Regions from separate parts of the Streptomyces sp. NPDC085481 genome, predicted to be linked through region 2. Evidence: riboswitches for the same ligand, from Rfam matches in the RefSeq annotation. Region 2 holds a riboswitch; each other region holds the start of a gene.
What was found. Region 2 has a riboswitch for cyclic di-AMP ahead of ACIGEZ_RS29110 (transglycosylase SLT domain-containing protein). Riboswitches for the same ligand answer to the same signal wherever they lie in the genome.
Positions count from the first base shown of each region.

Region 1: linked by a shared signal. The riboswitch ahead of ACIGEZ_RS31790 (M23 family metallopeptidase) and the one ahead of ACIGEZ_RS29110 (transglycosylase SLT domain-containing protein) in region 2 are both predicted to bind cyclic di-AMP.
Region 3: linked by a shared signal. The riboswitch ahead of ACIGEZ_RS20595 (C40 family peptidase) and the one ahead of ACIGEZ_RS29110 (transglycosylase SLT domain-containing protein) in region 2 are both predicted to bind cyclic di-AMP.

Region 1 is NZ_JBITTJ010000020.1:85,028-92,188, reverse strand. Features, by position in the region: gene ACIGEZ_RS31800 (PrsW family intramembrane metalloprotease) at 1-521, shown strand, start outside; gene ACIGEZ_RS31795 (aldo/keto reductase) at 553-1,497, opposite strand; gene ACIGEZ_RS31790 (M23 family metallopeptidase) at 1,566-2,660, opposite strand; cyclic di-AMP (ydaO/yuaA leader) riboswitch at 2,672-2,818, opposite strand; gene ACIGEZ_RS31785 (PP2C family protein-serine/threonine phosphatase) at 3,075-4,250, opposite strand; gene ACIGEZ_RS31780 (MFS transporter) at 4,313-5,554, opposite strand; gene ACIGEZ_RS31775 (PLP-dependent cysteine synthase family protein) at 5,551-6,576, opposite strand; gene ACIGEZ_RS31770 (hypothetical protein) at 6,669-7,064, opposite strand.
Region 2 is NZ_JBITTJ010000016.1:147,662-154,822, forward strand. Features, by position in the region: gene ACIGEZ_RS29105 (alpha/beta hydrolase family protein) at 1-2,518, opposite strand, end outside; cyclic di-AMP (ydaO/yuaA leader) riboswitch at 2,918-3,069, shown strand; gene ACIGEZ_RS29110 (transglycosylase SLT domain-containing protein) at 3,074-3,904, shown strand; gene ACIGEZ_RS29115 (alpha/beta fold hydrolase) at 3,984-4,823, shown strand; gene ACIGEZ_RS29120 (cellulose binding domain-containing protein) at 4,833-6,284, opposite strand; gene ACIGEZ_RS29125 (GntR family transcriptional regulator) at 6,494-7,161, shown strand, end outside.
Region 3 is NZ_JBITTJ010000009.1:163,067-170,227, reverse strand. Features, by position in the region: gene ACIGEZ_RS20605 (ATP-dependent Clp protease proteolytic subunit) at 1-583, shown strand, start outside; gene ACIGEZ_RS20600 (hypothetical protein) at 591-896, shown strand; cyclic di-AMP (ydaO/yuaA leader) riboswitch at 1,212-1,409, shown strand; gene ACIGEZ_RS20595 (C40 family peptidase) at 1,413-1,889, shown strand; gene ACIGEZ_RS20590 (ATP-binding protein) at 1,995-2,426, opposite strand; gene ACIGEZ_RS20585 (hypothetical protein) at 2,630-3,241, opposite strand; gene ACIGEZ_RS20580 (8-amino-7-oxononanoate synthase) at 3,271-4,506, opposite strand; gene bioB (biotin synthase BioB) at 4,649-5,887, shown strand; gene ACIGEZ_RS20570 (adenosylmethionine--8-amino-7-oxononanoate transaminase) at 5,880-7,160, shown strand.

The sequences.
Region 1 (7,161 bases), on a different contig from region 2:
TGCTGCTCGCCATGGGCATGCACGCGCTGTGGAACGGCTCGGCGTCCTTCCACCCGCTGGCGTTCCTCGCGGTGTACGGGATGTTCATGGTGCCGGTGTTCGCGCTGCTCACCTGGCTCGCGATATGGAGCCGGCAGAAGGAGCTGCGCACGATATCCGGCGAGCTCCCGGCGTACGCGACGGCCGGCTGGCTCGCGCACGACGAGCCGCTCGCGCTCTCCTCGATGCGGGCCCGCGCGCTGGCCCGCGGCTTCGCCGCCCGTACGTACGGCAAGCCGGCCGCGCAGGCCGTCGGCGAGTACGAGGCATTCGCCACCACCCTGGCCTTCCTGCGCCACCGGGCCCGACACGGCCAGGCGGCCCCGGACTTCACGGCCCGCGAGCAGGAGCTGCTGCACCACCTGTGGCAGCGCAGGCAGGTGGCCTCGCCCGCGCTGAGCCACGCGGCCAGGGTCACCGGCCGGGTGTGGGTGCCGCCGCAGTATCTGGACTACGGCGGCTACAACCCGTACCGCGGCTAGGCCGTGCGATCGGGGCCGGAGAGCCCCAGCGCTACGCGGAGGCCTCGGTGAGCACGGCCAGTTCCGCCTCCGTCAGCTTCAGGTCGGCGACGGCGACGAGCGCGGGGAGCTGCTCGACCGTGCGGGCGGAGGCGATCGGGGCGACGACGGTCGGCCGCGCGGCCAGCCAGGCCAGGGCGACGGTGGCGACCTCGGTGTCGTGGGCCTCGGCGATCGCGTCCATGGCGGCCAGCACCTTCTGGCCGCGCTCGGTCTCCAGGTGCTTGGCCGCACTGCCGGCGCGGGCGCTGGCGACGGTGGTGCCGGGGCGGTACTTGCCGGTGAGGAAGCCGGAGGCGAGCGCGAAGTACGGCACGGCGGCCAGGCCGGCCTGTTCGGCGGTGTCCAGGAGGGCGCCCTCGTAGGTCTCGCGGGAGACCAGGTTGTAGTGCGGCTGCAGGGCGACGTAGCGGGCGAGCCCCTCGGCCTCGGCGAAGTCGAGCGAGGCGCGCAGCCGCTCCGGGGAGATGTTGGAGGCAGCGATGGCCCGGACCTTGCCGTCCTTCACCAGCTGGTCGAGCGCGACGACGATCTCCTCGACCGGCACGGACTCGTCGTCGAAGTGCGTGTAGTAGAGGTCGATGTGGTCGGTGCCGAGGCGGCGCAGCGACTCCTCCGCGGCTGCCTTGATGGTCGTGGCGCTCAGCCCCTTGTACCGGGGGTGGGCGCCGACCTTGGTGGCGACGAGGATGTCGGAGCGGTTGCCGCGGGAGGCGAGCCAGCGGCCGATGACGGTCTCGGACTCGCCGCCCTGGTTGCCCTCGACCCAGGAGGAGTAGGTGTCGGCGGTGTCGACGAAGTTGCCGCCGGCAGCGGCGTAGGCGTCGAGGACGGCGAAGGACTGCGCCTCGTCGGCGGTCCAGCCGAAGACGTTGCCACCGAGGGCGAGCGGGAAGACGTGCAGGTCGGAGGCGCCCAGCTTGCGGAGAGAGGTCATGGGAGGGACCAACCTCCACGCCGCCCCGCCTATTCCGGCCGCGGGGGACGACCCCCCGCGACGCGGAATCAGACGCTCAGGCCCTTGGACCCCAGCCAGTCCGCCGGGTCGATGCCCGAGCCGCCGGGGGTGTGGACCTCCAGGTGGAGGTGGGGGCCGGTGACGTTGCCGGTGGCGCCGACGCGGCCGATGGTGTCGCCGGTGCCGACCGACTGGCCCACGCCGACCGTCATCGAGGACAGGTGGCAGTACCAGACCTCGGTGCCGTCCTCGAGCTCCAGGACGATGCGGTAGCCGTACGCGCCGGACCAGCCCGCCGACTTCACGGTGGCGCCGTGGACCGCCTTGACCGGGGTGCCGGTGGGGGCGGCGAAGTCCAGGCCGGTGTGGTGGCCGGAGGACCACATGGAGCCGGCCTCGCCGTAGGTCGAGGTGATCGTGTACGAGGAGGTGGGCAGCGAGTAGCCGGCGGCGAGCTTGGCCAGGCGCTCGGCCTCGGCCTTCGCCGCCGCCTCCGCCTCGGCCTTCTTCTTCGCCTCCGCGGCCGCCTTCGCCGCCGCTTCGGCCTTGGCCTCGGCCTCCGCCGCCGCCTTCTCGGCGGCCGCCTTCTGCGCCGCCTCCTTCTCCGCCGTGTCCGCGGCGGCCTGCTGCTGCTCGGCCTGCTGGAGGATGCGGGCGCGCAGCGCCTCGCCGGCGTCGGTCCGGGTCTGCTCCTGCGTGCCGGCCTGCGCGGCGTCGCCGCCGGCCGGGGCGTCCGCGGGGACGGCGTAGGTGAGCGCGGTGAGCGGCTGCGGGTTGTTCTTCGCCGCGTCGCCCTTCGCGGCGGCGCCGTCCTCGTGACCGGAGCCGATCAGCTCGCCGACGCCCGGCAGTTCGGAGGCGTCCGGGAGGTCGAGGTCCGGCAGGGCTATCGAGACGGGGGGCTTCTCCTGGGCGGTGGCCAGGCCGCCCGCGCCGACGGCGGCGATGACGCCGACACCGAGGACGGTGGAGGAACGCGCGAAGTTGGAGCGCTGCTTGACGACCCGGTGACGGCCGCCGGAGCGGCTCTGGGCCCGCAGGGTGTCCTCGGTGGGGTTCCACTCCTCCCCGTCCGCGCCCGTGGCGCCGGGGGCGCCGAAGTAGTCGAAGGAGGCTTGGGGACCGGGGGTGTTGGACGCCACGAAGGCGCTCTCCTTTCCTTCCTTCTCGCCTACCGGGTTAGCTGACGGGTTCGGAGCAGGAAGGTCTCCTACGGGTGGGTCGCACGGGTGCGACGTTGCCCGATTCACCCCAAGTGGTGGTTCCCCGGTTCCCTTTCGGGATTCGGCGCGCGCGCACGGTGCCGTCTCTTGCGACGGCTGGGACGACCGCGCTGCGTTATCGAACGTTAATAGACACGGCCACCCGATTCCAAGCTGTCCCGAGTGATCATTCACTGAATTGGGAGAAAATGGTCCGACTTGACCCCCCTTCAGAAAAGGGTCAGGGGCAAACCCCCGATCTGACGTTACGTCAATTGTTATCGGAGCGACACCCTTCGACTACGTCACGTCACCGCCCTCGGACCTCACCACCCGCACGTCACCACCCGCACGTCACCGCCCCCCGGCGGGCGGCACCATCGGCATCGTCCGCCGCCGCACGGGCTGCCCCACCGCCGGACGGCTCACCGCGAGCAGCGCCATGTCGTCCGTCGCACCCCCGCCCGTGTGCCGGCGCACATCCGCCACCAACGCGTCGAGCAGCTCCTCGGGCCCCGGGAAGATCCGCCCCGCGAGCCGCGCCGCCGGATCGTAGAAGACCCCCCGCGCGTCCCGCGCCTCCGAGAGCCCGTCCGTGTAGAACAGCAGCGTCGCGCCCGGCGGGTACGCGGCCTCGTCGGCCCGGTCCGGCCACACCGCCAGCTCCCCCATCCCCAGCGGCAGCGCCGCCTCGCTCGGCCGCAGCTGCGCCAGGGCCCCGTCCCCGTACAGCAGCAGCGGCTCCGGATGCCCGCGGTTGACCACCCGTACGGACCCGTCGCCGCGCGGGATCTCGGCGAGCACGGCCGTGGTGAACCCCTCGAACGCGTCCAGATCGTCCCGCCGGGTGCCCTCGCGGGCCAGCGCCCGCTCGAGCCGCTGCGCCACGCCCTCCAGCGTCGGCTCCTGCTCGGCCGCCTCACGGAAGGCGCCGATGACCACCGCCACCGCCTCCACCGCCTCAAGACCCTTGCCGCGGACGTCGCCGACCACGAGCCGCACCCCGTGCGGGGTGTCCTGCACCGCGAACAGGTCGCCGCCGATGAACGCGTCGGCCTGCGCCGCCTCGTACCGCGCCGCGATCTGGAGCCCGCCGATCCGCTCCGCGGGCGCCGGGAGCACCGCCTTCTGCGCCGTCGCCGCGATCACCCGCGCCGACGCGAGCCGCTCGCCACTGCGCCGCACCACCCGGTTGATCAGCAGCGCGAGGGCCGAGACCGTGACGACGGTCAGGGTCTCGGTGAGCGCCGGGATCTCGTCGGCCGTTCCGTTGTAGACGTGCAGACCGACGCTGGCGAGGATGGCGGCGATGCCGGTGAGCAGCGTCGTCAGGGTGGAGAAGAACGGGGCCGCGATCAGCGGGGCCGCCGAGAACATCGGCGCCGCCGTGTACGTGGCCGGGGTCGCCAGGTCGAAGACGATCCCGCCCACGATCACCAGCGGGGGCAGCGCGCGCAGGAAGCGCCGGGCGACCGGGTACGGGCCCCGGCCCTCGCCGCCGGGCCCGCGCCGCACCGCTGCTCGCGCCACCTGTGCTCTCCCGCCTGGACGTGCCCGGCCGCGGACCGGCCCGCACCCCCCTCAGGGTGGGGTCAGGCCGGGCGGGACGGCGACTCCTCCTCGGCCGGTTGGCGTACGGCGAGCCGCCCGCCCCGCGCGAGCGCCGCCATGGCCGCCGCGCACCCGAGGCCGACGGCGCACAGCACCAGCCAGGGCGCCGCCGACCAGCCGGTCACGTCGAGCAGGGCGCCCGTGCCCAGGTTCCCGACGGTGATGCCGATCCCGCAGACCGTGTTGTAGAGCCCGTAGTGGGTGGCGACCCAGCGGCCCTCGGACAGGGCGACGACGGTGTCCATCTCGTACGGGTAGAGGACGGCGTTCGCGACCGCCAGGACCGCCGCGCACAGCAGCAGCCCCGCCAGGGACCGCCCCAGCGCCGCCGGCACCAGGAACGCGGCCCCCATCAGGCCGAGCCCGAGCACCAGGCACCGCTCACGGGAGAGCCGCGCCGAGCACCAGGCGGTGATCCGCAGCTGCCCGGCGAGCGCCACCAGCGCCGACACCACGAACAGGGCCGTCGTCGCCGCCGTGCCGTCCGCGGCCAGCGGCAGCGCCAGGTAGACCTGGAAGGACAGCACGTACGAGCCGGTCATCGCCAGCGAGAACAGCCAGAAGACCCGGTTCGCGAGCACCGTGCGGAACTGCCCCCGCTCCCCTGCCTCCCGGGTCGCCCCGGCGGCCCGCCGCACCGGCAGATGCCGCAGCTGTACGAGGGTGAGCGCGGCGAACAGCACCGCCGCCACCACGCACGTCAGCCGGAACGACACCCCGGTCAGCGCCACCCCCACCAGCGGCCCCAGCAGGATCCCCGCCTGGTAGTACGTGTTGAACAGCGCGAACGCCTCCACGCGCCGCTCCCCAGCCTCGGCCGCCAGACAGGCCCGCACGGCCGGGTTGAACAGCGCCCCCGCCAGGCCCGTGGCGAGCGAGGCGGCGATCAGCATCGGCAGCGACTGGGCGAAGGCGAGCGCCCCGAAGCCGACGGTCCGCAGCGCGCACCCGGCCACGATCAGCGGCTTGAAGCCCAGCCGGTCGGCGAGCGCCCCGCCGACCAGGAACATGCCCTGCTGGGAGAGGTTCCGGGCGCCGAGGACGAGCCCGACAGCCCAGGCCGCCATGCCGAGCCCGTCGGCCAGATGGGCGGCCAGGTACGGCATCAGCATGTAGAAGCCGAGGTTGATGGTGAGCTGGTTCAGGAAGAGCAGCCGTACGGCCGGGTCGAAGCCGCGGCTCCGCTTCCAGATGCCTCCCTTGGAGGCCGTCACCGTGGTCACTTCGCCCTCTCCATCGCCCGGCGGGTCCAGCCGCTGACGGTGTCCTCGGAGACGTACGCCGCGGGCTCCTCGCGCACGGGGCCGTCGAGCAGCCCGTGCGCGGCGCAGAACTCGTCGTTGAAGACGGTGTCGAAGTAGCGGTGCGGCCCGTCGGGGAAGACGGCCGCGATCCGGGTGCCGCGCGGCCGGGTGCGGGCCAGCCAGCCGGCGACGAGCGCGACCGCGCCGACGCTCCAGCCGCCGGTCGCGAACTGCCGGGCCGCGAGGCGGCGGGCCGCCCGTACCGCGTCGGCCGGACCCACCCAGTGGATCTCGTCGAAGGCGCCGTGGTCGACGTTGCCCGGGTGGATGGAGGAGCCGAGCCCGCGCATCAGGCGCTCGCCGGCCGGGAGGCCGAAGACGGTGGAGCCGACCGAGTCGACCCCGACGAGTTCGAGGGCGGGGCTGGTGCCGGCGCGCAGCGCGCGGGCGATACCGGCCGAGTGGCCGCCGGTGCCGACCGCGCAGACCAGCACGTCGATCCGGTCCAGCTGTCCGGAGAGCTCGGCGGCGAGCCCGCCGTACGCCTGCGGGTTGTCGGGGTTCCCGTACTGGTTGGGCCACCAGGCCCCGTCCAGGGCGAGCAGCAGCTCGGCGACCCGGTCCATGCGTGCCTGCTGCCAGCCGCCGTGCGGGCTCGGCTCGGGTACGACGTGGACCTGGGCGCCGTGCGCGGTGAGCATCCGCTCGACGATCGGTTCGAGGCCCGGATCGGTGACGACATGGACGGGGTGGCCGTGCAGGATCCCGGCGAGCGCGAGCCCGAGGCCGAGGGTGCCGGAGGTCGACTCGACGATCGGGGCGCCCGGCCGCAGCTCACCGCGGCGGCGGGCCTGCTCGACCATGTGGAGGGCGGCACGGTCCTTGATGCCGCCGAAGTTGAAGCCTTCGAGCTTGGCCCAGTAGCCGTCGTCCATCCAGAGCACGGGGGTGTTGCCGACGGTCTGTCCGGAGACGGAGAGGAGATGGGCGGGGTGCGTCATGGGGGTGCGTCCCTAGGGGGTGAGGTGCGCATGCGCGGCCGGCGCATGCGGACGTGCGGAAGGGGCCGGGGTCGTCGTGTGCTCGACCCGGCTCAGTTCCGGTCCACTCCGAGGGCGATCAGCAGCCGGCCCGGCGCGGGGCCGGGGCCCGCCCGGCCGCGGACGCAGCGCGTGTGCGGGGCCTCGGGGAACACCTCGTCGTACGCGAGGAGGACGGCGCCCCCGGCCGACGGGGCCGAGAGCTGCGTGCCCGCGGACTGCACGGGCAGATGGGCGTCGAAGGACCAGCTCTCCCCCGGCCGCTCGCAGCCGTGCGGCAGCGCGGGGGCGGAGGCGGTGATCCCGGCGGGGCCGCCGGCGAGGGGCACGGAGTGCCCGTGCGCGCCGTGGCAGACGCCCGCGACCAGCGCGACGAGCGCGAACAGCAGCAGGACGGCGGGCGCCCGCCGTCCTGCCTGCCGCAGCCCCGTCACGCTTCGGTCACTCATGGTGTCCGCGACGCTACGCGGCGCGTGCGCGGGGGTGCAAAGGGACAGGCGCGGTTTTGGCCACCGTTTACTTCGGGACCTTTACTTCGGGACCTTT
Region 2 (7,161 bases):
TCGCGCCGTAGATCTCGGCGTCGGCGGGCCCGGACAGCGTCACCCGCCAGGTCAGGGCCCCGCCCTCGGTCACGTCGGCCGCGACCGGCGTGACGCCGACCCTGGGCATGGGGTCGTCGTTCTTCGCGGTGACCCCGCCGCGGTGCGCACCGACCACGGTGCCGCGCACCGCCTTGACGAAGGCGTCCTGTGCCCTGTCGTAGCCGAACCGGGTGTTGCCCGCGACCTCGACCGGCAGGACGATGTCATGGCGTCCCGGACGCACCGTGACCAAGCGGGACGTGACCTCGTCGGTGCCCGGCTTGGGGACGAACAGGCGGACCTGGCCGCTGCCCTTTCCGGAGACCCGCACCGGAATGCGGTAGGTCCGGACACCGGAGTTCCCCTCCTTGACCGTCAGGCGGCCGATGTCCACGCGGGTCAGCGCGGCCGGGCTCACCGCCGGCGTCCCGGGGCGCCAGCCCCACGCGTCGATGAGCCACGCGCGGCCGGACCGGCTGCGCGGGGTCAGTTCGAGGGCGGTGACCTTCTTGAGGTTCAGTCCGGCGCGGGCGGCGGCGGACAGCGGTACGCGGATCTCCCGCCCCCAGTACGAGGCGGTCCGTTCGCTGCCCGGCAGTCCGTCGACGCGGGTACGGCCCAGCTGCGCGCGGCGGCCCGACGCGTCGGTGACCGCGATGTCCAGCTCCGTGCCCGCGCTGTTGGGCGGGACGATCAGTCGCAGAGCGAGGGCTTCGGAGCCGGCCAGGGAGACCGGCCTCGCCGAGCGCACCGCGACCGGTGCCCCCGGGTTCGACCACTGCATCGCGACGGCGTCGCGGCCCGGCTCGGAGGGGGCCTCCCAGTACGCGAAGTGCGGGGAGGTGCCGCCCTCTTCGGGGTTCAGGCAGGCGCGGGCGGCGTCCGTGTCGACCTGGGCGCAGATCCGGGCGCCGCGGCCCGACACCGTGACCGAGGAGCCCGGCAGGAACGCCGCCGTGCGGTTCGCTCCGACGGCGTCGGTGAGGACCCGGGCCGGGTCGGCCGAGGGCGCGCGGCGGCCGGAGCCGTCGAGGAGCGGACGGACCCGGTCGTCACCGCCGACGAACAGCCGGGCCGCCGCGGCGATGTAGGTGGCGCCCGCGGTCTGCTGCTGAGGGGCGGTCAGGCGGGTCTTCGTGCCGGGGGAGCAGACCGGGTCGGGGGTGTCGTCGGACGAGAAGTCGTCGAAGGCGGGCGCCTTCGCCTGTCCCGGCGTCCACTCGCTGTTGAAGAAGTTGTGGTTGGCGCCGACCACGTAGACCGCGCTGTGCAGGGCGGAGCCTCGGCTGACGCCGCGTGTGCCGTCGGCGTAGACCTGGCCCTGGAGGTCGGAGACGTCGCCGTCGCAGCCCGGCAGCAGGGTCGCGGAGGGCACGTCGGGGACCGGGTTCTGGCCGAAGACGGTGGGCCCGATCAGGACGTTGCCGCGGATCTTCCACCGTACGGGGCCCCGGTAGCCGTCCTGGTCGGCGGGCGGTGCGTAGAGGCTGTCGAGGGCGGCGCGGTTGACGCCCTCGCCGCCGCGGGAGTGGCCGACGAGCAGGACCCGGGAGAGGTCCGCGGGCGCCACCTTGCGTACGGCGGCCGGGGCGGCCTTGCGGTACGCGGACCAGTCGGCCCAGCGGGCCAGGTGCAGTCGCACCAGGGAGGAACGGGCCTGGGCGCCGCCGTCGTCGGCGAGGTAGTCCTGGCCGTTGATGCCGTTGGCGGATATGGACAGCGTCACGTAACCCTGGGAGGCCAGGAGCTGCTGGGCGCTCAGGTACCCCTGATGGCTCGGTATGGGCTTCATGCCGGCCGGGCAGGGCCACGCGCCGTTGGAGTCCTCGGTCCCGGGTGTGTAGCAGGTGCCGTGGCGGCCGTGCAGGAAGAGGGCCACCGGCCGCCTCCCGGGCGCGTCGGTCGGTCCCACGACCGTGGCGCGCATCTCCACGGGATGGGCGAAGCCGGGCAACGACACGGACTTCAGGTCGTATTCACCGCTGACGGTGCGGTAGCGGCCGGGCACTCCGGGGTCGACCGGGTTCGCCGGAAGCGGCGTCTCCTGCCGCGTGCCGGGGGCGAGGGGGCGGTGCCGGGGGGAGCGGGCGGTGGCCCCTTCCGTCGCGTCGATCCGCCGGCCGCCGGCCGTCACGCGCAGCTCCGAGCCCTTCTCGATCCGGACGTCGCCCAGGGGCAACCGGAAGGAGCGGCCGTCCTGTTGGGCCACCGGATGGCCGAGCAGCCGGTCGCCGTCACGGAATTCGACCCGGGCGTCGCCCATGGGCACGGGGTCGGACGACGTCCAGACCAACTGCCTGCCGGCACCGGTTCCGATGACCCGCCAGCCCTCGGGGAGCCCGGTGTTCCCGAGCCGGCTTCCGGGGGAGGCCGTCGACGGCGATTCCGGTGACGGCTGTGACGGCTGCGACGGCTGCGCGTAGGCCAGTGCGGGGGACGCGGTGGCCAGTGCGAGTAACGCCGCGGCGGTGGTGACGCCGCGTGTGACACGTATCAAAACGGTCTTCCTCTCTCTCGCTTCGGGAGGACGGAGACCGCTGCGTCCGGGTTGCCTCATCCGGCGCGAACAATGCGACAGCGGATTGCTAAATGCGGATAAAGGTAAGGATGTCCGCTTCATCACCTTCGAGGGGGAAATTCAAAGAAAAGGCATTAGGTTCCCGGAATCAGTGATGTGAGTCACGGCGGAACGGGCCCGGTCGGCGCCGGCGCGACACCAAGTGTGCAGTGGCGGAGAAGAGTTGGCGGTCGCGGTGAAAGGTCAAAGGAAAGATCCTTTCCCTTTCTGTCGGAGATCAATTCGCGTTCATGAATTCCGACCTTGTTCTCGATGTTTGTTTTCGCTTACGGTCACCCCGTCATCCGGACGGAACGCCGAATCCTGCCGCCGCCCGGAAAACCGCACTCACCACACTTCCGGCAGGAGCGGGGGACCCAGGTTCGCCGCCGTCCCGGTCTCCGGGGCGACTCGGGGTGAAGCCGCGCACCGCGGCCGGGCATCTCCTGCCCGAACCCGACAGCTCACCTCGCAGGCGAAGGAGAGGAACTCGCCATGCGTGGAAACGGGAAGCACCGCCGCCCCAAGAACGCCCCGCTCGCTCGCGGCCTGGCCGCCGTCGGCATCACCGGCAGCGCCGCACTCGCCCTGCCGCTGATCGCCTCGACCAGCGCTGGTGCGGCCACCCCGCAGGAAATTCACTCCGTCGCAGTCGAAAAGGCGACGGTCGTCACGGCGGCAAAGAAGGCCGGCCTGGTGCGCTATTCCGTGGTCGCCGGCGACTCACTTTCCAAGATCGCCCAGAAGCACTCCGTGAGCGGCGGCTGGAAGAAGCTCTACAAGGACAACCGCGCCGCCGTGGGTGCCGACCCCGGTCTCATCCGCCCCGGTCTGAAGCTCACGATCGACACCAGGGCCGCCTCGCGTCCGGCAGCCGCGGGTGCCGCGGCGGCCGCCCGCCCGGCCGCGTCGGTCAAGGCCGCGTCGGTCAAGGCCGCGTCGGTCAAGCCGGCGGCCGTCCAGGCGACCGCGGCCCAGGCCGCCGCTCCGGCGAAGGCCTCATACCCGGACAATCTGGACGGATGGATCCGCGAGTCCCTCGACATCATGGCCCAGTACGGCATCCCGGGCTCGTACGACGGCATCCACCGCAACATCATGCGCGAGTCCTCGGGCAACCCGCTGGCCATCAACAACTGGGACTCCAACGCCGTCGCCGGCACCCCCTCCAAGGGCCTCCTCCAGGTGATCGACCCCACCTTCCAGGCCTACCACGTCACCGGCACCGCCAACGACCCCTACGACCCGGTCGCGAACATCACCGCCGCCTGCAACTACGCGGCCGACCGCTACGGCTCGATCGACAACGTCAACGGCGCCTACTGAGCCGGGAGCCGCCGTAGTGCCTCCACCTGACCGACGGCCCGGCTTCCGGGCACCATGGGACAGGAGAGGAGTCGCGACGATGGCTGAGCGCACGGTGGAGACGGGCGGCATCACGCTGTGCACCGAGTCCTTCGGTGACCGGTCGGATCCGCCCGTCCTGCTCATCGCGGGCCTCGGCGCGTCGATGCTCTGGTGGGAGGACGGCTTCTGCCGGATGCTCGCCGAGGGCGGCCGCTTCGTGATCCGTTACGACCACCGCGACACCGGCCGGTCGGTCACCTACCAACCGGGCCGTCCCGGATACACCGGCGCGGACCTGGTCGGTGACGCCGCCCGCGTGCTCGACGCCTACGAGATCCCGGCCGCGCACGTCGTGGGCGTCTCGGCCGGCGGGGCGCTCGCGCAGCTGCTCGCGCTGGACCACGCCGGTCGCGTCCTGTCACTCGTCCTGATCAGCACGTCCTCCGCCGTGCCCGGCGACCGCGCGCTTCCTCCGCCGACCGAGGAGTTCCTGCGCTTCGTCTCGACGGCGCGCGTCGACTGGTCCGACGCCGACTCGGTGATCGACTACACGGTCGCCTACGCGCGCGTGCTCGCGGGAGGCCGCCGCCCGTTCGACGAGACCGCCGCCCGTGGCCTGGTCCGCCGCGACGTCGAGCGCGCGCACGACTTCGCGGCGGCCCGCAACCACGACGCGCTCCCGGACGGCGAGCACGCGCCGGGACCCCTCTCCGCGATCGCCGTGCCCACCCTGGTGCTCCACGGGACGGCCGATCCGATGTTCCCGCTCCCGCACGGCGAGGCGCTCGCGGAACGGATCCCCGGGGGACGGCTCGTGGCACTGCCGGACGCCGGTCACGGGGTCGACCGGGCCGACTGGGCGACGGTCGTCCCGGCGATCCTCGCGCACACCGCCTAGGGTCCGCCCCTAGGGCACCGGTACCTCGTCCACGAACGACGTGCCGGCGGTCCGGTACGCGGCGATCTTCGCGGCCACCTGAGCAGGGGTGAGCACCTGGTCCTTGACGTGCAGGACGTAGTCGACCTGCTGGTCGTAGGCGCGCGGGGTGGTGGAGGGCTGGCCGGCGAGGTCGATGAGCCACTGGTTGAAGTTGATCGACATCGGCCGCTCCGGGAGGTAGGCGGCGCCGTGGGTGCCGAAGACCTGGCCGTCGATGGAGTAGGTGATCGCGTCGTCGTCGATGGTCACGACCAGGTCGTGCCAGCCGGCGAAGCTCCGGCGGCTCTCGCTGTGCTGGTTGACCGCCTGCCAGGGGTCGGGGGCGTAGGTCTCCCACGAGGTCGTGTAGAGGATGTTCGCCGGCTCGCCCCAGCCTCCGTTGGGCAGGTACTCGAAGTCGTACTCGGCGTAGTCGTCGGCCATCGGGGCCTTCAGGTCGTTGATCGTGAAGAAGGTCTGCACGACGCGGTCGCCGTCGGGGCCGGACTTCGGGGCGTCGGAGAACCTGACCCGGGCGGCGTACGTGCCGTTCCTGAACTTCATGGACCTGGTGAGGACCTCGGTCTGCCGGGTGGACTCGCCGGTGCCGGCCGTGGAGGTCTCCAGGTTCATCACCGTGCTGCCGCCCTGGGCGCTGAACGTGACCTTGGACGGGTCCCATGTCGCGCCGGGCACGCCCGGGCCGCCGGAGTCGGAGCGGACGCTCCAGCCGTGGGCGGACAGGGCGGGGTCGGTGTGCGAGGTGTAGGTGAAGTCGTCGAACAGGGTCTGGCCGCCGCCGGGCGGGTCGGTCGGGTCCGTGGGCGGGTCGGTGGGCTCGGTCGGGCCGTTGCCCTCGGGCGCCACGCCCCACACGGTGGTGCCGGCGACCTGGGCGGTGACCCTGGTCCAGTCGGCGTAGGCGCTCTGCCCGCCGCCGAAGGAGTAGTCGTCGCCCTGGTTCAGCGGCTGCCAGGTGGCCTGGTGGAAGCGCAGCTGCAGGTCTCCGGTGTCCGCGCCCGGTGCCAGCGATCCCGCGGCGGGGGTGAAGCCGATCTCCAGATACCGGTCGGCCGTGGCGGTGGGCTTGCCGAGCGTCCCGAACGTTCCGGTGACGGCGGAGCACCCCCGTACCGCCCAGGAGCAGGCGAAGCGGTAGGAGGCGCTCGGGGAGTCGGCCTTGAAGTAGTACCGGATCCTGACCTGGCTCAGCTGGACGGTGGACGATCCGGTGTTACGGACCTTGAACCACGGCTCGCTCTGGTCGGCGGTGGCTCCGCCGGCGCTCGTGCGGTACTGGACGGCCAGGCCGTCCGAGGCGGAGACGGAGGCCGAGGCCGTCGCGGTCGTGACGGGAAGCGCGGCCAGCGCGGCACTGCCCAGGACGGCGGTCAGGGCTAGAGCCGCGCGAGTTCGACGGCCGGCGGTACGGGTACGCATGCGTGTTCCTTTCGGTCCGGCAGCACGTGACTTGACCAGTTGTGCGTCAAGGTTTACCAGTTGGCGCGAGATGAACGTGGCATAGACCAATCCAGCCGTCAACCCCTCACATTTCCTGGTTGGTTGAGCCTCGATGCGGCTAGACTGACCTGACCAGTACGCCAGTTGCCCTGACCAGTCGCAGTCCCGACGACGAACGAGAGTCCCGGATGGAGATCGACGCCGCCGCCTCAGGTGCGATGCTCAAGCGCGAGCGGGTCCGTTACGCGATCCTCGAACTCGTCGAGGCGCGGCGGCCCGGCGACGCCATCCCCTCCGAGCGGGTCCTGTGCGCCGAGCTCGGGGTCTCGCGGCCCACCCTGCGCGCCGCCGTCGACGAACTCGTCGTCGCGGGACTGCTCGTACGCGAGCACGGACGGGGCATGTTCGTCGCCGCGGAGAAGATCACGCAGGAGCTGATCTCGGACCGCAACGCCTTCAGCCTCCCGCAGGCGGGCGGCGTGTGGACCAGCAGACTGCTGGAGCTGCGCACCCTGCCGGCGGGCGCCCGGGTGGGCCGCAAGCTGCGGATCTCACCGGCGGCGGAGATCCGCTACATCGCCCGCCTCCGGCTCGTCGACGGCGCGCCCATGGCCATCGAACACCTGCACCTGAGCGCGGACCTGGTGCCCGAACTGACCAGCGACGAACTGGAGCAGGGCGATCTGTACGAGCACCTGCGCGACCGGCACGACGTCCAGGTCAGCGAGGCGGTGCAGTCGATCGAGCCCACCGTGGTGACGCGCGCCGAGGCCGAGCTGCTCGACGTGCCCGAGCTGTCCCCGGCGCTGCTCTTCGAACGGCTCACCACGGACACCCGCAACCGGCCGGTGGAGTA
Region 3 (7,161 bases), on a different contig from region 2:
GAGCTTCGGAACCCGCACCCTCGACCCGTACTCGAAGCTGCTCCAGGAGCGGATCGTCTTTCTGGGCACGCCGATCGACGAGACCGCGGCCAATGACGTCATCGCCCAGCTCCTGCACCTCGACTACGCCTCGCCCGAGCAGCTGATCAGCCTCTACATCAACTCCCCCGGGGGTTCGATCAGCGCCATGACCTCGATCCACGACACGATCCGCACGGTCTCCTGCGATGTGGAGACCACCTGCCTCGGCCAGGCCGTCGGCCCCGCCGCGGTGCTGCTCGCGGCCGGCTCGCCGGGCCGGCGACTCGCGCTGCCCGGGGCCCGGATCGTGCTTCAGCAGCCCACGCTCGACGAGCCGTTGCAGGGCCAGCCGAGCGATCTGGACATCCAGGCCCGGGAATTGCTGCGCCAGCGCGAGCTGGTGGTCAGGCTGCTCGCCGAGCACACCGGGCAGAGCCCCGAGCGGACCGACGCCGACATCGACCGGACCACGGTGCTCGACGCGGCCGCCGCCCGCGCCTACGGCCTGGTGGACCACGTCCTGAAGACCCGCCACGCGTCCACCGGTACCGGGGAGGAGTGAGCCCGCCGTGGTCCCGGAGCTGCCGCAGCTGCCCGCGCTGACGCGCGCCGAGGGTGAGTTCGTCGACGCCTACCTCGAAGTCGTCGACCTCCTGGGCAGAATCAATCCATCCAGGTCCTCGCATACCTATGGGGCACTTCGGGCCGCCCAAGCGCTGGTGGGGCGGGCGACGGCCCTGCGCGAGGCCCTGACACTCATGCATATGCGGGGCGAGAGCGAGGTCCACGCGGAGACATTGGCCCGTGCGCTGCGGGTGTTGGACGGGGAGCGGAGGGCCGGGCGGGTCACCGTGCCCGGGGAGTCGGCGAGTTGACAGTTGCGCGTGTCGTGTCCAGGTCCACCCGGGGCAACGCGGCCGCAGAATCGCTCCCCCGTTCGGCGTATTCGATGCATCGACAGAGGGCTCAGGCAAGTTGCGCAACAGGTGTACGCATCTGGCGGAATGGGGCGTTCCACGCCTGGTACGGAGCTCGTCGGGCAAACCTCTGAAGATCGAGAAAGCCGACTGTCCACCCGTATGGATCAGTCGTGAGGAGCCTCACATATCGCCGTTTCAACTCGGATTTCGCCCATGGTGTGAGTCAAGATCCCTGTCGACGACAAGCCCCCGCCACCCGAGGCGGGGCGGTCCGGGCGGACGCCGAGTCCTGCCGCCGTTCCGGACGTCTGGTCGACAGGAGTGGATCGGCAGGAGTGGAGGACCCGAGCAACACGGGACGTGCGCGCAGTGCGGACGTTCCTCGGGGTGAAGCCGCAGCCGCGGCCGGGCATCTTCGCCTGCCCGAACCCGACAGGTCATCCTTCACAGGCGGCTGACGAAGGGTTGCGCATGACTGCGCAGATGCATGTCCCGTCCCTGCTGTCCCGGGCCGGAGCCGTCTCGGCTCTCACCCTCGCCGCCGTCGGCGGCACGCTGCTCGCCCCAGGAGCGGCACCGGAGGCCCAGGCAGCGACGTCCTACGCCAACAAGGCGCTGAACGTCGCCGCCTCGAAGAAGGGATCGCCCTACAAGTACGGCGCCTCCGGCCCGACCCGTTTCGACTGCTCGGGCCTCACGGTCTACTCGTACAAGAAGGCGGGCAAGTCGCTGCCCCGCACGGCGCAGCAGCAGTACAACAAGACCCGGCACGTCTCGGCTTCCGGCCGGCAGAAGGGGGACCTGGTCTTCTTCCACTCCGGCGGAAGGGTGTACCACGTCGGGATCTACGCGGGTAACAACAGGATCTGGCACTCGCCGAAGACCGGTTCATGGGTGAAGCTGGACAAGATCTGGAGCTCGAAGGTCTCTTACGGCCGGGTCCGCTGATTCGCCGTCCCGCTGATCCGCCGTCCCGCTGACGCACGGTGCGGGAGGGGGCGCCCGGTGGCGCCGCCGGCCCCCTCCTCCCGCCGCCCGCTCGGCCGGGCCCGCTCAGCCGGGGAGCACGGCCGTCCAGGGCAGGTTGATCCAGACCGTCTTGCCGCCCTCCGCCGTGGGCGTGACCGCGAGCCGGCCGCCCGCCCCGGCCGTCAGGGAGCGGATGATGACCATGCCGCGGCCGTTGTCCTGCTGGACCGCGGCCGGGAGGCGCTGCGGCCAGCGGGGGTGGCTGTCCGTGACGCCGATGTGGAGCAGTGCGTCGCACTCCAGGCGGATGTCGACCGTGAAGGTGGGAGACTGGCCGAAGGTGTGCTGGACGGCGTTGGTCGCCAGTTCGGAGACGATCAGTCGGACCGCGTCCGCGGTGTCGGTGTCGCCCTCGAGCCCCCAGGAGACGAGGACGTCGGCGACGTATCTCCGGGCGGCGGAGACCGAGGCGGGATCGCTCGGCAGCGTGAGTGTTGCTTCCTGGTGGTCTGCCATCGCGACGCTGTCCCTTTCCCACCGGGGCCCGGCCCCGGATTGCGCTTCGCGTCAGAGTGCCACCGATGCTGCCGCCGTGGGCAGCGATCCACCAAGATATCCGGATATCTGTCGCCCGAAGCGGTGAACTCCGCTACGGGCGACCGGATCGGCCCTGGCAAGGCGCCTTACGAAACGGCTTCCGAGGCGCCTTGCGAGGCGCCTTACGACACGAAGCCGACGACCCCGAACCCGGGGCGCGACTCCACGTGCCGCAGCCAGCCCATGACGTCCATGACGGCGTCCACGACCTCGGAGTCGAGCGGCGGTGCGTGGCCGTCCTTCTTGGTCTGCTCGAACTGCTCGAGCGCCGCCAGGCACTGCTCGTGCGTCCACTCGCCGCAGCGCGGCAGGTCGTAGGTCGGCACCACGTCGGGCATGCCCCCGTAGTAGCCGAACTCCGCCACCGACACCGCCGTGATCCGCAGCGCCCGCAGCCCCTCGTCCACCATCTCCAGCCAGTCCCCGCGGAACGGCGAGAAGCACGAGTTGTCCAGGAAGGACCCGGTCAGCGAGCACAGCCGCTTGTAGGCGTAGCCGTACTGGAAGGCGTACTGACGCTGCGCGTCGAACGGGCCGCCGTACACCACCGCGCGCAGCGCCTCGTACGCCGTGGGCGCGCCGTCCGCGATCTCCGAGGAGAACCAGTCGTCGGCCGAGGCGAGGTCGGCGGCGAAGGAGTCGCGGATGACCTGGAGCAGCTGGTCGTCGCGCGAACCGACGAGGTCGTGGGCGGCCTTGGGGTCGAGCAGGTACACGCTCAGCGAAGAACTCATGCCCTCAACTTAGCGAGCACCACTGACAGTCAGGCCGCGCCCTCCGGCGCCGTCCGCACGATCGTCGCCACGGCCTGCTCGATCTGCGCGTCCGTCAGGTCGGCGCGGGCGGTCAGGCGGAGCCTCGAGACGCCGTCGGGGACCGACGGGGGGCGGAAGCAGCCGACGCCGAGGCCGAGTTCACGGCAGTCGGCGGCCCACCGGAGCGCCTCGCTCGGGCCGGGGGCGCGGACCGAGACCACGGCGGCGTCGGGCCGTACGGCGGTGAGGCCGGCCTCGGTGAGCAGCCGGTGGAGGGTCGTGGCGACCGTACGGGCCCGGGCGGCGAGCGCCGGCTCGGCGGCGATCAGCCGCAGGCTCGCGAGCGCCCCGCCCGCGGCGGCGGGGGCCAGGCCGGTGTCGAAGATGAAGGTACGGGCGGCGTTGACCAGGTGCTCGATCACCCGGTCCGGGCCGAGGACCGCGCCGCCCTGGCTGCCGAGGGACTTGGACAGGGTGAGCGTGGCGACCACGTCCGGGTCACCCGCGAGCCCCGCCTCGTGCAGCGCGCCGCGTCCGCCGTCGCCGAGGACGCCGAATCCGTGGGCGTCGTCGACGACCAGGCCCGCGCCGTACGCCCGGCAGGTCTCGGCGAGGGCGGTGAGCGGGGCCCGGTCGCCGTCCACGGAGAAGACGGAGTCGCTGACGACGAGGGCCCGGCGGTCCGGGTGGGCGGAGAGGGTCTTGGCGACGGCCTCGGGGTCGGCGTGCGGCACCACGGCCGTCTCGGCGCGCGCGAGCCGACAGCCGTCCACGATGGAGGCGTGGTTGCCGGCGTCGGAGACGATCAGCCCGTCCCGGGCCGAGAGCGCGGTCAGCGCGGCCAGGTTCGCCGTGTAGCCGGAGGAGAAGACCAGGGCGGCCTCGAAGCCGCAGAACGCGGCGAGTTCGCTCTCCAGCCGGGCGTGCAGCCGGGTCGAGCCGGTGACGAGCCGCGATCCGGTGGAGCCCGCGCCCCAGCGCCGCGCCGCTTCGGCCGCCGCCTCGGTGATCTCCGGGCGGCGGGTGAGTCCGAGGTAGTCGTTGCCCGCGAGGTCGAGCAGGCCGGACTCGGCCGTCCGGGGCCGCAGCGTCCGCACGAGGCCCGCCGCCGCGCGCTGCCGTGCGGCGGCCTCGGTCCAGCCGAACGCGGCCCGGCGCGGGTCCGGCCCCGCCGTCCTGTCCTGCGGGTCCCCGTACGGGTCCTCGTGCAGGTCCCCCGGCAGGTCCTCGGCGTACGACGGCATGGCAGATCCTTTTGTAGGCAGCGCACAGACCCTAACCGGCCCGGGCCGAGGTCAGGGTGTGGCCATACACACACCTCCAATGGCGTCGTTTGTTCGGATCCTCCTTGGCCGCGGGGTGTGCGGTAGGCGAGGATCAGCGCTTATGGACCTGCTGAACACGCTGGTGGAGAAGGGGCTGCGGCGCGAGTCGCCGACCCGTGAAGAAGCGCTCGCCGTGCTGGCGACCTCCGACGACGACCTGCTCGATGTGGTGGCTGCGGCCGGCAAGGTCCGCCGTCAGTGGTTCGGACGGCGGGTGAAGCTGAACTACCTGGTCAATCTGAAGTCGGGCCTGTGCCCCGAGGACTGCTCGTACTGTTCGCAGCGGCTCGGTTCGACCGCCGGGATCCTCAAGTACACCTGGCTCAAGCCGGACGAGGCCTCCGCCGCGGCCGCCGCCGGCGTCGCGGGCGGCGCGAAGCGGGTCTGCCTGGTGGCGAGCGGCCGGGGTCCGACGGACCGGGACGTCGACCGGGTCGGCAAGACCATCGAGGCCATCAAGGAGCAGAACGAGGGCGTGGAGGTCTGCGCCTGTCTCGGTCTGCTCTCCGACGGCCAGGCCGAGCGGCTGCGGGCGGCCGGCGCCGACGCGTACAACCACAACCTGAACACGTCCGAGGGGACGTACGGCGAGATCACCACCACCCACACGTACCAGGACCGGGTGGACACCGTGCAGAAGGCGCACGCCGCCGGTCTGTCGGCCTGCTCGGGTCTCATCGCCGGCATGGGCGAGAGCGACGAGGACCTCGTCGACGTCGTCTACGCGCTGCGCGAGCTCGACTCGGACTCCGTGCCGGTGAACTTCCTGATCCCCTTCGAGGGCACGCCGCTCGCGAAGGAGTGGAACCTCACCCCGCAGCGCTGCCTGCGGATCCTCGCGATGGTGCGGTTCGTCTGCCCGGACGTCGAGGTCCGCATCGCGGGCGGGCGTGAGGTCCACCTGCGCACGATGCAGCCGCTCGCGCTGCACATCGCCAACTCGATCTTCCTCGGCGACTACCTCACCAGCGAGGGGCAGGCCGGGCACGCCGACCTGGAGATGATCGCGGACGCGGGCTTCGAGGTGGAGGGGGCGGGGACGACCACGCTGCCCGCGCACCGGGCCGACGCGCTCGCCGCGGCCGGTGGCGGATGCGGGTCGCCTGCCGAGGCCGGTGGCGGGTGCGGGTCGCACGCGGGCGCCGGTGGCGGGTGCGGGTCGCATGCCGAGGCCGGTGGCGGGTGCGGGCCTTGTGGCGGTGCCGCCGCGGAGGTGCCCGCGGCGACCGCGGACGCCCGTACGGACCTCGTGGCAGTGCGCCGCCGGGGCGCCGGGACGGATCTCGCGCCGAATGCGTAACGACGAGCTCCTCGCCCTGGACCGGGCGCACGTCTGGCACCCGTACGGGCCCATGCCGGGCCGTGTCGATCCGCTGGTCGTCGCGTCCGCGTCCGGGGTACGGCTCCGGCTGGCCGAGTCGGTCGACGGGCAGGACGAGTTGGTCGACGGCATGTCCTCCTGGTGGTCGGCCATCCACGGCTACAACCACCCGGTGCTCAACGAGGCGGCGCGCGGCCAGCTCGACCGGATGAGCCATGTGATGTTCGGCGGGCTCACCCACGAGCCCGCCGTCCGGCTCGCCGCGCGGCTCGTGGAGATCACGCCCGAGCCGCTCCGGCACGTCTTCCTCAGCGACTCCGGGTCCGTCGCCGTCGAGGTCGCCGCCAAGATGTGCCTGCAGTACTGGCGCTCGGTCGGCCGGCCCGGCAAGCACCGGCTGCTCACCTGGCGGGGCGGCTACCACGGGGACACCTGGCAGCCGATGTCGGTGTGCGACCCCGACGGCGGGATGCACCAGTTGTGGTCCGGGGTCCTGCAGCGGCAGGTCTTCGTGGACGCGCCGCCGGTCGCGTACGAGGAGTCGTACGCCGAGCTGCTGCGCGAGACCATCGGCCGGCACGCGGACGAGCTGGCCGCGGTGATCGTGGAGCCGGTGGTGCAGGGCGCGGGCGGTATGCGCTTCCACTCGCCCGAGTACCTGCGGGTGCTGCGGGAGGCGTGCGACGCGCACGACGTGCTGCTCGTCTTCGACGAGATCGCCACCGGGTTCGGGCGTACGGGGGCGTTGTTCGCCGCCGACCACGCCGGGGTCTCGCCCGATGTGATGTGCGTGGGGAAGGCCCTGACCGGAGGCTACCTGTCGCTGGCGGCGACGCTGTGCTCCGGGCGGGTGGCGGACGGGATCTCGCAGGGCGAGGTCCCCGTCCTCGCCCATGGCCCGACGTTCATGGGCAACCCGCTCGCCTGCTCGGTCGCGCTCGCCTCGATCGATCTGCTGCTCGGGCAGGACTGGCAGGTCGAGGTCAAGCGCATCGAGGCCGGACTCCGCGAGGGGCTCGCACCCGTGTCCGCGGTCCCTGGTGTCCGCGACGTCCGGGTGCTCGGCGCGATCGGGGTCGTCCAGCTCGACCACGAGGTCGACATGGCGGCCGCCACGCGGGCCGCGGTCCGCGCGGGGGTCTGGGTCAGGCCGTTCCGGGACCTGATCTACACGATGCCGCCGTTCGTCACCGGGGACGCGGACGTGGCGCGTATCTGCTCGGCGGTGAAGGCGGCCGCGGGGGCGGGGTGAC